DNA from 3 places in the Arthrobacter sp. SLBN-122 genome. Region 2 is predicted to be linked to each of the others. Evidence: riboswitches for the same ligand, from Rfam matches in the RefSeq annotation. Region 2 holds a riboswitch; each other region holds the start of a gene.

Region 1 (4,539 bases), 1.6 Mb from region 2:
CCAGCGAGCGCTGCCCATAGCCGGCCAGGTCCCGGTAGCCCAGGTGCGCACCGACGGTGACATCAAGTTCGTATGCCGCCCTGCAGCTGTCCAGCATGGTGACGGGGTCGCCAGCGTGGAGGCCACAGGCTACGTTGACGCTGGTGGCCAGCTGGAACATCGCCGGATCACCGCCGGTGGTCCAGGGGCCGAATGATTGGCCTACGTCAGCGTTGAGATCCAAATGTGTTGCCTTCCAGCGTCAGGTTGTCCGGCCCGGCGGCGGCAGTCAGCTCCCCGGGAATGGTGTCCGGCATTGGCCCGAACGCTTCCCGGGCATTCTTGGCCACCGCACGGCCCATCACGAGGTTACCGGCTCCACCCACCACGGCACCTATTCCGAACGGGAGGGCCCTGCCGAACAGCGCAGTTCCCTGGCGCTTAAGCAGGTTTTTGAGGAAGGCATGCTGGATCCGCTTCCGGACGCTGCCGAACCCGGGCACCACCATGGACTTCGAGAGTGCATTGCCCCACGTGTTGTTGGGGCCGCCGGATGCCTGGCCGCTGAGCGTGCCCAGCAGGGCGGTCCCCTCCTCGCCAAGCATGATGGCCATGACCATGGTGCCGGCCTTCTCCGGATTGGTGAGGCGAATGCCGTGGAGTTCAGCCAGCGAGGTGGCGTAGAGGGCCGTTGCTTCCAGGAAACCGACGGTGGCGGCGGCGGAAAGTCCCAGCGACGCCACGGTTCCAACACCGGGGACGACGGCGGTTGCACCCACCAAGGCACCCCCGCCGGCGACCGCACGCAGGTAGTCGCGCTCTGCGATGTCCGCCAGCTGGGCAGCGGTGGCCCGTGGATGCTTCTTCTGGAGCCGGCGGATGTAGCCAACCACCAGGGGCCGCTGAATCTGTACCGCCTTCAGGAGCATGTTGTGGACCCCGGGCTTTGGCTTGCCCTCGGAATCGAACATTGCACTGTGGGCGGTTTCCTGTGCGATACGTACTGCGGGGTTGCTGCGCCGGGCCATGGTCACCTTCATTCAAATCGACCTGCAGCGGGTAGGCTGCCGTGCTCTTTCCATCCTATGTGGACAAACACTAAGCATGCTGAACTTTTCGGTCTGCAGCTCACGACTGGCGGGCTGCGGCGGCAGGATTCGGCAACTGAAGCCAAGCGCCTGCGCCGCAACCCGCCGACGGCCGTTACTTCCTGGCCTCCTGGACATCATGCCCTGCCGCGCCGGAATCCACGCCGCCGTTGTGCCCGGCGGCAGCCTGGTCGGCCCGAAGTTCAGCCTGGAAGACCTCGAAGCGGGCCAGGTGGGCGGGACGGCGCCGCAGGATGGCCCACGCCACGCCAAGGACGACAAACCAGATGGGGGTCACCAGCAGTGCAACGAGGGTGTCGGGCTGGGTGGTCAGGGCCCACAGGACGAAGGCGAAGAACACGTAAACCACCCACACGGCGGGGATGCCACCGGGCATCTTGAACTTGGACGCCGCGTGCAGATGCGGCCGGCGGCGGCGGAAGGAGATGTAGCTGGCCAGGATGATCGACCAGACGAAGACGAAGCAGACGGCGGACACGGTGGTCACCATTTCGAAGGCCTTGCCAACGTCCTGGCCGGCATACATGAGTACGACGCCGGACAGCAGCAGGACGCAGGACAGGAACAGCGCGTTGCTGGGCACCTTCCTCGTGGACAGGCGGCCGAACATGCCGGGGGCGTCGCCTTCCTGGGCCAGTCCGAAGACCATGCGGGAGGTGGAGTAGATGCCGGAGTTCGCGGAGGACATGGCCGAGGTGAGGACCACCAGGTTGACCACTGTGGCCGCGGCGCCGAGGCCGGCCAGGGAGAACATGCCGATGAAGGGGCTGTGGCCCGCGGCGAACTGGGTCCACGGGGTGACCGCCATCAGGATGACCAGCGCGCCGACGTAGAACAGCAGCACGCGGACAGGGATGGCGTTGATGGCCTTGGGCAGCGTGCGCTCGGGGTTCTTGGCCTCGGCTGCCGTGGTGCCCACCAGCTCAATGCCCACGAAGGCGAACACGGCGATCTGGAATCCGGCCACGAAGCCCATGAACTCGTTGGGGAAGAACCCGCCATGGCTCCACAGGTTGGTGAAGCTTGCCGTGCCCGCGTCGCTCTGGAACCCGGTGAAAATCATGAAGAGGCCCACGATGATGAGGGCAGCGATGGCGATGATCTTGATGAGGGCGAACCAGAACTCGGTCTCGCCGAAAGCCTTGACAGTGGCGAGGTTCAGCAGGAGCAGGATGCCCACCGTGGCCAGGCCCGGGATCCACAGCGGAAGCCCCGGCCAGAGCTCCTTGGAGTAGCCGGCAATCGCGATCACGTCCGCGATTCCGGTGATCACCCAGCAGAACCAGTAGGTCCAGCCGGTGAAGAAGCCGGCCCACGGCCCCAGGAGGTCGGCGGCAAAGTCACTGAAGGACTTGTAGTTCAGGTTGCTCAACAGCAGTTCGCCCATGGCCCGCATGACGAAGAAGAGCATGAAGCCGATGATCATGTACACGAAGATCACGGAGGGGCCGGCGGCGGAGATGGTCTTGCCGGAGCCCATGAAGAGGCCGGTGCCGATCGCTCCGCCGATGGCGATGAGCTGGATGTGGCGGTTGCTGAGCTGCCGTTCAAGGTGGGGTGGCTCGCTGCGGGCGGGCGTGTTTACGGCTTCGTTGCGCGCAGGTTCGCCGTTGGACGTGGGGGGATGAATCGCCATGAGGAACTCCATCGATAAAGCGGCACTTGGGTACCGCAAAAGATTTGATTCCTCCCCGCTCTGTAGTGAACCTGAGAGTTTCCGCAGCCCATGCCGCTTGCACCGTCGGTGAGCCAGGACTTGCCTGGCTGCTTTCCAGAGTTGCCTGTCCGCGGCGGTACGTGGGCCTGAGAGTTTCCTGGGGAGGGTTTGCTCCTACGGCGCCTGCTGAATGTACCGGGCAGGGCTCTCCCGCCGCAGGTCGAAGGCGTGTTCAGTTGGAAGCCGCAGCCCTGGGGGCCGCGGCGGGTCATGCATTGGGATGGACGCCGGCTGGTGGGCCGCTCCGGATACGTTGAGCCGGCCACCGGCGGTGCCAATCCCGGGGTTCAGTGTGGTGTCCGTCACCATCGAAAGTCAAACCTGCTCCGACACAAGCGGGACAGAAGGGCGTCACGGGCCGGATGCATCCGCCTGTGGCAGCCGTCCGATTTGCCACCGGCAGCTAATCCCGATACCTTGTGAGCCGAATCACCCACATTTTAATAAGCCTTTCGAGCTGTGACGGGAGAGTCCTCCCGCGAAACACCGGGCAGGCGCCGTAGGAGCAAATCCTCCCCAGGAATCTCTCAGGCCCACGTACCGTCATGGCGAGGCGACTCTGGAAAGCAACCGGGCTTCTGCCTGGTTCACCGACGGTGCAAGCGGCCCCCTGCCAAGAGCAGGCAACGCGGAATCTCTCAGGTCCAATACAGAGCGGGGAGGAACCCATCCCACGCCGTGCCACCTTCGGCCGGCCAGAACTGGAGTTCCTCATGACGATTCATCCGCATCCAACATCGTTTGTTGACCGCCATATCGGCGCGCGCCGCCAAGCCGACGTCGACACCATGCTCAAGGCCGTGGGCTATGACAGCGTGGATGGCCTCGTTGACATGGCTGTCCCCGCATCCATCCGTCAGGACACTGCCCTCAGGCTGACCGACGCCCTCAGCGAGGTGGAGGTCCTGGCCGAACTCCGCCGGATCGCCGGCCGGAACAAGACCGCGGTCCAGCTGATCGGCCAGGGCTACTACGACACCGTCACGCCTCCGGTGATCCGCCGCAACATCCTTGAATCCCCGGCCTGGTACACCGCTTACACCCCGTACCAGCCGGAGATTTCCCAGGGCCGGCTGGAGGCGCTGCTGAACTTCCAGACCATGGTGCAGGACCTGACAGCCCTCCCCGTGGCAAACGCCTCCCTCCTCGACGAGGCGACGGCGGTGGCTGAGGCCGTGCTGCTGATGCGCAGGGCCAACAAGAACAAGGATGCCAAGGACGGCAGGACGGTGCTCGACGCCGATTGCCTCCCCCAGACCATCGCCATCGTGCTGGGCCGTGCGGAGGCGCTCGGCTTCGAGGTGGAAATCGCCGAATTGTCCAAGGGACTGCCTGACGGTGCCATCAACGGGGTGGTGCTGCAGCAGCCCGGTGTCTCCGGCCGGGTCTGGGACCAGTCCGCCGTCATCGCCGAGGCCAAGGACCGCGGTGCGCTGGTGACCGTGGCCGCGGACCTTTTGGCCCTCACCCTCATCACCCCTCCGGGCGAGCAGGGCGCCGACATCGCCGTCGGTTCCACCCAGCGTTTTGGCGTGCCGTTGTTCTTTGGGGGGCCGCACGCCGCTTACATGGCTGTCCGCAAGGGCATGGAACGGACCCTGCCCGGCAGGATTGTGGGCGTGTCCAGGGACAACGCCGGCGCCCCCGCCTACCGTCTGGCCCTGCAGACCCGCGAGCAGCACATCCGCCGCGAGAAGGCCACCTCCAACATCTGCACCGCCCAGGCGCTGCTGG
Region 2 (4,539 bases):
TGAGCGACCCCCAGCATGAGCGCACCAAACAATTCCTGGCGAAAGTAATTTAGACCTTCACATTGGAGCAGGACTCTTGAAAAACAAATGGATTGTCAGCGTTGAGGACTACCGCAAGGCCTCCCGCAAGCAGCTTCCGAAAATGATTTCGGACTATTTGGAGGGCGGCGCGCTGGACGAAACCACCATGCGCGCCAATGAAGACCGTTTCGATGCCCTGATGCTTCGCCAGCGGTCCATGGTGGACCTGCGGGGTCTGAACACGTCCACCACCGTGCTGGGCCATTCCCTGGCGATGCCCCTGATGGTGGCACCCATGGGAATGCTCACCATCTTCCACCCGGGTTCGGATCCTGCCGTCGCCAGGGCCGCGGTCAGGGCAGGGTCGATCTTCATCCACAGCGCCTGGGCCGGCTGCTCACTCGAAGAGGTGGCCAAGGTGGCGCCGAACAATCTGTGGGCGCAGATCGCGTTCTGGAAGGATCCGGCGGAAACTGCCAGCTACATCAACCGGGCACGTGCTGTGGGGGTTGAGACGCTGGTGGTGGCAGGCGATGTGGGGTCTTCCAGCAAGCGGGAGCGGGACCTGCACCATGGCCTGTCCATGCCGCCGCGCCCGCCGGTCGCGGACTACTTCAATGCCGCCACCCGCCCCGTCTGGCTGTGGCGGTGGCTAACCGGCCGGAAGATGACGTACGGGAACTACCAGATCAACGGCCGCCCGCTGCGCATGGACGAGATGAACAACTGGATGGCGTCCAACAAGAACCCGGGCGCCAGCTGGGAGGACTTCGCCAGGCTGCGCTCCGAGTGGAAGGGGAACCTGGTGATCAAGGGCATCATGGACGCCGAGGACGCAGCCCGGGCGGTGGATGAGGGGGCGGACGGCATTTTCGTCTCCAACCACGGCGGCCGGCAGTTCGACTCCCAGCCCGCCACCATCGACGTGCTGCCGTCCATTGTTGAGGCAGTGGGCGGACGGGCGGAGATTTATCTCGACGGCGGCGTGCGGCGTGGCCACGACATGGTCAAGGCAGTGGCGCTGGGCGCCAAAGCTGTACTTGCCGGACGTCCGTTCGCCTACGCCCTAGCCACTGGCGGGGAACCGGCGGTGGACCGGGTATTCGGCATCCTCCAGGAGGAGTTCAAGGGGGCCATGGGATTTGTCGGCAAGGCTTCGGTCGCCGACCTGAACAGCAGCATCTTCGCGAAGACGAGCCCAGCCTCCTTACCGGAGAGCCTGCTCGTCTAAAACCGGCACGACAAACTGCCCGTCTCTCACCTGAGGGGCGGGCAGTTCGGCGTCCCGGATCCTTCTGAGGGGGAGTCGGAATCGTATGTTGCCTTAGCGTTTCCTATAGGATATGTTACTCAGGTCACAACGAATTACCGCCCTTGACGCATGGCGGGAGAGCTTTCCGGAACATCAACCCGCGGAAAGCGCCGTAGGAGCAAATCCTCCCCAGGAATCTCTCAGGCCCCGCACCGCCATGGTTAGGCAACTCTGGAAAGAGTCCCAGTTCAGCTGGATGACTCGCCGACGGTGCAACCGGAACCTGTTCCGGGAATCTCTCAGGCCAAAAAAACAGAGCGGGGAGGACACCCAACATATTCCGGCGCTCCCCCGCGCCCTCCACACCCTTGGAGATTCTCTATGTCCACCACACCTGCCGGGACGGCATCACCTGGCATTGAACAGTTTGGGTACACCCAGGAACTGAAAAGGACACTCACCTTCAGTGACCTGATGATCTACGGATTGATCTTCATGGTCCCCATCGCCCCGTTCGCCATTTTCGGCGGCGTCTTCCACGACTCCGGCGGAATGGCCCCGCTTGCCTACATCGTGGCCCTCTTCGCCATGATGTTTTCGGCCAATTCGTATGCCCAGATGGCCCAGGCGTTCCCCATGTCGGGCTCCGTCTACACGTATGTCGGCCGTGGCATCGGAAAGCCGGTCGGCTTCGTGGCCGGCTGGATGATCCTGCTCGATTACCTCCTCATCCCCTGCCTGCTGTACTTAGCTGCAGCCATCGCCATGAACGGCATCATCCCCGACCTGCCCGTGTGGGTATGGCTGGTGGCCTTCGTCGTGCTGAACACGGTGATCAACTACATGGGCATCCAGTTCACCGCCAAGGTCAACAAGATCATGCTGGTCCTGGAACTCGTGGTACTGGCCATCTTCCTGGTCGTCGGCCTTGTGGCTTTGGCCCAGGGCAAGGGCCGCGGTTTCAGCTTTGACGCCTTCTTCAACTCCAGCACCTTCTCGCTCCCGTTGCTCTTTGGCGCGGCGTCGATCGCTGTACTGTCTTTCCTCGGCTTCGACGGGATTTCCACGCTGGCGGAGGAAAACAGCGGCAGCAGCAAGTCCCTGGGCCGGTCCATGATCGCCGCGCTTGCCATGGTGGGTGTGCTGTTCGTGGTCCAGACCTGGGTTGCTTCCATGCTCGTCGAGGACCCCGCAGGCCTCCTCGAGAACGGCGACCCCGCCGGAACCGCCTTCTATGAGGCGGCAGCCAACGCCGGTGGCCCCTTCATGTTCGTCCTCACTGCGGCGGCAACCGCCGTCGCTTGGGGCTTCGCCAACGCACTGGTGGCCCAGGCGGCCACGTCCCGCCTCCTGTTCGCGATGGCCCGGGACCGGCAGCTGCCCCGTTTCCTGAGCAAGATCAGCGCAAAGCACCGCGTCCCTGTCAACGCAACCTTCGTCGTCGCGATCATCTCGCTGGTGCTCGGCATCTACCTCACCATCCTGCCCGACGGGCTGGTGGCCATCTCGGCACTGGTGAACTTCGGAGCGCTCACCGCCTTCCTGGTCCTCAATGTCGCAGTCATCTGGTGGTTCATCTTCAAGCTGAAGTCCCGCCGCTGGTTCGTCCACCTCGTCTTTCCCCTGGCGGGGGTCCTGATCCTGGCGTCGGTGATCTACAACGCGCGTACGGGTGCCCAGCTGCTCGGCCTGTTGTGGCTGGTGGTAGGGATCGCCGTCGCCGCAGTCCTGTACAAGACTGGGCGGATGGGCGGCAGGGAAGTACCGGTTACGACGGCGGCAGGGGAACCTGAAGCAGTGGAGGTCAAGTAGAGATGGTTGTTCACAAACTGGCACCACAGCCGGGCGAATACTCCTACGTGTTCGGCGGCCGGGAGCGGATGGTCAGCATCCGCCCGGGTGACATCGTGGAGGTCAGCACCGAGGATTGCTTCGGCGGCCGGGTCACCTCCCCGGACCAGCTCCCCAGCGACGTGGTGCCCTTCAACGAGATGAACCCGGTCTCCGGTCCCATCGAGGTGGAGGGCGCGGAACCCGGCGACATGCTGGCAGTGCATTTCGTGTCGATCGTGCCGGCCAGGAAGTACGCCGTGTCCTGCGTACTCCCCCGGTTCGGCGCCCTGGCGGCCACCCATGAAACGGCGACGTTGAACGAGCCGCTGGAGGAGCGCGTCTGGTTCTACGACATTGACCTGGAGAGCTGGAGCGCCACGTTCCGGGCACGGAACTCGGACTTCCGGCTGCAACTGCCGCTGGACCCGATGCACGGGACAGTAGGCGTGGCTCCCGCCGGTGGGGAGGTGCGCCTGGTCATGACGCCGTCCACGCACGGCGGGAACATGGACACTCCGGAAGCCCGCGCCGGCACCACGCTGTACCTGCCGGTCAACGTTGCGGGAGCCATGCTGTCCCTCGGCGACGGCCATGCCCGCCAGGGTGAGGGCGAAGTGTGCGGAACCGGCCTGGAATCGGCGATGAACTCGGTGATCGCAGTGGACCTGATCAAGGAGGGCGCCGCTGCCTGGCCGCGGCTGGAGAACGACGAGTACATCATGAGCACGGGGTCCACCCGCCCGCTTGAGGATGCGTACCGGATCAGCCAGAAGGACCTCATTGCGTGGACCTCGGACCTGACCGGCATGGACCTGCTGGACTCCTACCAGCTGGTCAGCCAGATGGGCCTGGCCCCGGCAGCGAATGTCTGCGACCCGAATTACACGATGGTGGCGAAGCTGCCCAAGTGGACGCTGCAGGGCGCCCAGGCGTACGGCGGCGCCCACAGCCGCCTGCGGAAGGCAGCTGAGGACTACAGGTCGCGGTAGCCGGTATTACTGGAGGAGCGCTGCGGGCCTGGATTCAGGCGGGCAGCGCTCCTTTTTCGTCGGGCGGCAACACATATAAGCGCGGCCTGCGAAATCTGCGCCGACCTTGATGCATTCTTGACCGAATCCGGGCACATCCTTGAGGTATTCCCGCCAAAGTGATGCGTGAAGGACGGGAGCGCATCCTTGATGCACCTGGGTACTGGGTCCCAGTCGACCGCGCCTGCGTCGGATCAAACCGATGGTCTCAGACGCCTGGCGGCGCTAAGCAATGGCGCCGCCAGGCAACCAATCCACCTTCCCCAGCAGGCCAGGGGCCTGCGGCGGAGGCACGGATCAGCGTCGATCCGAAAAAGCCGCCGGCCCCTCTAACTGTCGAGTAAGGCAGCGCTTGCGCGCCCGCTACGAGCTGAACCGGTCCGGGTAGAGCAGCGGCAGCTGAAG
Region 3 (4,539 bases), 1.9 Mb from region 2:
CAAGGATGTTGGCGCTGATGGCCATGCTGAACACCCTGTTCCGGAACAGTGACATATCCAGCAGCGGGTGCTTCAGCCGGTGCTGCCGCCGCACGAACACGGTCCCCATCGCCAGGCCGAAGGCGATTGCGCCCAGCCCTGCAGTCCCCGGGCCTTCGGTGGCAACTGCCTTGATTCCGTAGACAACGGGCACCATGACCAGCATGGAGAGCACGATGCTGGGGATGTCCACCTTGCCGGGCGCCGGATCCTTCGATTCGGGGATGACGGCCGGGCCAAAGGCCAGAAGGGGGAGCATGAGCGGGACCGCCACCAGGAAGACGGCGCCCCACCAGAAGTGCTCCACCAGCCATCCGCCGACGATCGGACCCAGCGCCGCGCCGCCGGAGAAGCCGGCAGCCCAGATGGCCACGGCCAGCCTCCGGCGGTTGGGCTCCGGGAAGATGTTGCGGATCAGCGACAGCGTGGAAGGCATCAGCATGGCCCCGAAGAACCCCAGGGCGGCGCGGCCGGCGATAAGCCACTCCGGCGCCGGTGCAAAAGCGGTGGCAACGGACAGTCCGGCGAAGCCGATGCTGCCAAGGATCAGCAGCCTCCGCCGCCCGATCCGATCGCCCAGGCTACCCATCGATACCAGCAGCCCGGCGAGTACCAGTGGGTAGGCGTCAACGATCCACAGCAGCTGCACGCCGCTGGGTTCCAAGGCGCGTGCGATGGCGGGCAGTGCGAACGTCAGCGCCGTGTTGTCCACCGCCACCAGCAGTACCGGGAACATCAGCAGCCCCAGCGCCAGCCAGTCCCGCCACGGGGAGCGAGTGGAGGTGCTGGGCGCCTGCGGGGACGCGGAACTCTTGATGGAAGCGGTCATGGGAATAACTATACCGTCCAGACGGTATAGTTTGGAATGGTAGGAATTTCCGTTTTCCTGCCTGGTGGAAGGCATGATGGAAGGCATGCCCCGAAAGCCTGTTGCCCGTGACGCGGTCCTTGACGCCTTCGAGTCCCTGCTGATCGAAGTGGGGGAGCGCGCGGCCACCCTTGATGCCGTGGCCCGCAAGGCGGGGGTGTCCAAAGGCGGCCTCCTTTACCACTTTCCCAACAAGGAAGCGCTCATCGCCGTGCTGCTTGACCGGCTGGAGGGCCTCGCCCGGGAAGACGCCGACGCGATGGCTGCTGCCGCTGAAGGCGCCGCGGCATACTTCATCCGTTCCTCCGTCTGGGCCGATACTCGGCTGGACCGCGCCATCGTGGCCGCCACCCGGCTTGCAGAGGTGGCCCACGAAGAGACAAGGCGCCGGTTCGCGGCCATCCAGCAGCGCTGGCTGGACGAGATAGCTGCCGACGTTGGGCCGGGCCTGGCCAAGGCAGTCCTCTACATGGGGGACGGCCTGTACTTCAACGCCATGCTGTCCGTTGCCCCCGCCCCGGCAGGGGGAGCGGCCGCCGACGTGGAGGAACTCCTGGCCGCTTTGGAGCGGCTCCGGAGGTAGTTCCGGTCATTTGCCGCGAGGGGCTGCGGCGTAGGACAATAGAGAGTTGTGAGGGCTGTCACCGGCCTTCATGGTTCGACAAATGAATAGCCTTTGATCTGCGGCGGGAGAGTTCTGCCGGAAGTACAGGCAGGCGCCGTTGGAGCAAATCCTCCCCAGGAATCTCGCAGGCCCCTGTACCGCCGCGGCGAGGCACCTCTGGAAAGCAGCAGGCAGTCCACCACCCTTTGGGAATGCAAGGACTGTTGTGCTCACCGACGGTGCAAGCGGGTCCTGTCCAGGCAGGCAACGCGGAAACTCTCAGGTCCAATACAGAGCGGGGAGGGACCCGAATAGCTGTGGCGTACCCTTCGCCGCCTGAGTAAATGGAGTTCCTTCGTGTCGGTTACCCCAGCCTCCACCACTTTCGTAGACCGCCATATCGGCGCGCGCCGCCAGGCCGACGTCGACACCATGCTCAAAGCCGTAGGCTACGACTCGGTCGACTCCCTGGTTGATACGGCCGTTCCCAAGGTCATCCGCCAGGACACCGCGCTTCGCCTGCAGGACGCCCTCAGTGAGGTTGAAGTCCTCACCGAGCTGCGGAAGCTGGCCGCGAAGAACAAGACGGCCGTGCAGCTGATCGGCCAGGGCTACTCCGATACCGTGACTCCGCCGGTGATCCGCCGCAACATCCTCGAGTCCCCGGCCTGGTACACCGCCTACACCCCTTACCAGCCCGAGATTTCCCAGGGCCGGCTTGAGGCCCTGCTGAACTTCCAGACCATGGTGCAGGACCTCGTCGGGCTGCCCATTGCCAACGCATCGCTGCTCGACGAAGCAACCGCGGTGGCTGAGGCCGTGCTGCTGATGCGCCGCGCCAACAAGGCCAAGCCCGCGGCCGACGGCAAGACCGTCCTGGACATCGACGTGCTCCCGCAGACCATCGCCATCGTCAAGGGCCGTGCAGAAGCGCTCGGCTTCGAGGTGGAGGTGGCCGATCTCTCCAAGGGCCTGCCCGACGGTGACATCAACGGCGTGGTGCTGCAGCAGCCCGGCGCTTCCGGCCGGGTCTGGGACCAGTCCGCCGTCATCGCCGCTGCGAAGGAGCGTGGCGCGCTGGTTACCGTGGCCGCGGACCTGCTGGCACTTACGCTCATTACCCCGCCGGGCGAGCAGGGCGCGGACATCGCGGTCGGCTCAGCCCAGCGCTTTGGTGTTCCGCTGTTCTTCGGCGGCCCGCACGCTGCCTACATGGCTGTCCGCAAGGGCCTGGAGCGCTCGCTTCCCGGCCGCCTGGTGGGCGTGTCCAAGGACGACGCCGGCGTTCCCGCCTACCGTCTGGCCCTGCAGACCCGCGAGCAGCACATCCGCCGCGAGAAGGCCACGTCCAACATCTGCACCGCCCAGGCGCTCTTGGCCATCGTGTCCTCCTTCTATGCGGTGTATCACGGCCCGGACGGACTGAAGGCGATCGCCGAAACGGCGCATGGCCACGCCCGTGCCCTGGCGGCCTCGCTTGCCGCTGCCGGCGTTGACGTTCTGCACAAGAGCTTTTTCGACACCCTGACCGTCCGGGTGCCCGGACGGGCTGCCGGCATCATTGCCGACGCCGAGGCGCGGGGCATCAACCTGCGCAGCGTCGACGCCGATACCGTCGGCATCGCCCTCGATGAAACCACGACCCCGGCCATTGTCGCCCAGGTGGCCGATGTCTTTGGCGCCAAGGTTGCCGACGACCAGGGTGAGGACCAGGGCTTCGGTCTGGAGGCCGCCGTCGAGCGTTCCTCCGACTTCCTGCAGCACCCTGTGTTCAACACCCACCGGTCCGAAACCCAGCTGCTGCGTTACATCCGCCGCCTGTCCGATCGGGACTTGGCGCTGGACCGCACCATGATCCCGCTGGGCTCGTGCACCATGAAGCTGAACGCCACCGCGGAGATGGAGGCCATCTCCTGGCCGGAGTTCGCTTCCATCCACCCGTTCGCCCCGGACTCCCAGACTGAAGGCTGGCGTGAACTCATTGCCGACCTTGAGGCGGACCTGACCACGATCACCGGCTACGACCAGGTGTCCATCCAGCCCAACGCCGGCTCCCAAGGCGAGCTCGCAGGCCTGCTGGCCATCCGCGGCTACCACCACTCCCGCGGCGACCAGCAGCGCAACATCTGCCTGATTCCCGCCTCGGCACACGGCACCAACGCCGCGTCCGCCGTGCTCGCGGGAATGAAGGTGGTCGTTGTCGCCACCGCCGCTGACGGGACGATCGACCACGATGACCTCACAGCCAAGATCGAGGCCCACAAGGATGTCCTGTCCTGCATCATGATCACCTACCCGTCCACCCACGGGGTGTATGACGGGGACGTCCGTGAGGTCTGCGATGCCGTGCATGCTGCAGGCGGCCAGGTCTACATCGACGGGGCCAACCTGAACGCCCTCGTGGGGCTTGCGCAGCCGGGCCAGTTCGGCGGCGACGTGTCGCACCTGAACCTGCACAAGACCTTCTGCATCCCGCACGGCGGCGGCGGCCCCGGCGTCGGACCGGTTGCCGCCAAGGCCCACCTGGCCCCGTTCATGCCCGGCGATGCGAACAAGGCCGCCCACGAGGACGGGCATGGAGTTGCGATTTCCGCGTCCCGGTTCGGCTCGGCGGGCGTGCTGCCCATTTCCTGGGCCTACGTGAAGTTGATGGGCGGCGAGGGCCTGACCGAGGCCACCAAGTCCGCGCTGCTGGCAGCGAACTACGTCGCCTCCCGCCTGAACGAATACTTCCCGGTTCTGTACACGGGAGAGGGCGGATTGGTGGCCCACGAATGCATCCTTGACCTGCGCGAACTCACGGCGAAGACCGGCGTTACCGCGGAGGATGTGGCCAAGCGGCTGATCGACTTCGGCTTCCACGCCCCTACCCTTTCGTTCCCGGTGGCGGGCACCCTGATGGTGGAGCCCACCGAGTCCGAGGACCTGGCGGAGATCGACCGCTTCATCGAGGCCATGGTCAGCATCCGCAAGGAAATCGACCAGGTAGCCAACGGCGACTTTGCCGTGGCGGACTCACCCTTACGCC

What was found. A riboswitch is a leader RNA that binds a small molecule or an ion and turns the genes downstream of it on or off. The one in region 2 is predicted to bind glycine.
Region 1: another riboswitch for glycine. It lies ahead of cycA (D-serine/D-alanine/glycine transporter); the one in region 2 lies ahead of FBY36_RS03955 (APC family permease).
Region 3: another riboswitch for glycine. It lies ahead of gcvP (aminomethyl-transferring glycine dehydrogenase); the one in region 2 lies ahead of FBY36_RS03955 (APC family permease).

Annotation. Positions count from the first base shown of each region.
Region 1 covers NZ_VFMS01000001.1:2,402,646-2,407,184, reverse strand. Annotated here, with positions in the region: gene FBY36_RS11240 (LamB/YcsF family protein) at 1-223, opposite strand, end outside; gene FBY36_RS11235 (hypothetical protein) at 207-1,007, opposite strand; gene cycA (D-serine/D-alanine/glycine transporter) at 1,183-2,724, opposite strand; glycine riboswitch at 2,775-2,869, opposite strand; glycine riboswitch at 2,870-2,968, opposite strand; glycine riboswitch at 3,259-3,358, shown strand; gene gcvP (aminomethyl-transferring glycine dehydrogenase) at 3,519-4,539, shown strand, end outside.
Region 2 covers NZ_VFMS01000001.1:842,301-846,839, forward strand. Annotated here, with positions in the region: gene FBY36_RS03945 (amino acid ABC transporter ATP-binding protein) at 1-53, shown strand, start outside; gene FBY36_RS03950 (alpha-hydroxy acid oxidase) at 77-1,252, shown strand; glycine riboswitch at 1,495-1,599, shown strand; gene FBY36_RS03955 (APC family permease) at 1,655-3,085, shown strand; gene FBY36_RS03960 (acetamidase/formamidase family protein) at 3,088-4,095, shown strand; gene idi (isopentenyl-diphosphate Delta-isomerase) at 4,498-4,539, opposite strand, start outside.
Region 3 covers NZ_VFMS01000001.1:2,780,597-2,785,135, forward strand. Annotated here, with positions in the region: gene FBY36_RS12985 (MFS transporter) at 1-868, opposite strand, end outside; gene FBY36_RS12990 (TetR/AcrR family transcriptional regulator) at 954-1,490, shown strand; glycine riboswitch at 1,585-1,682, shown strand; gene gcvP (aminomethyl-transferring glycine dehydrogenase) at 1,869-4,539, shown strand, end outside.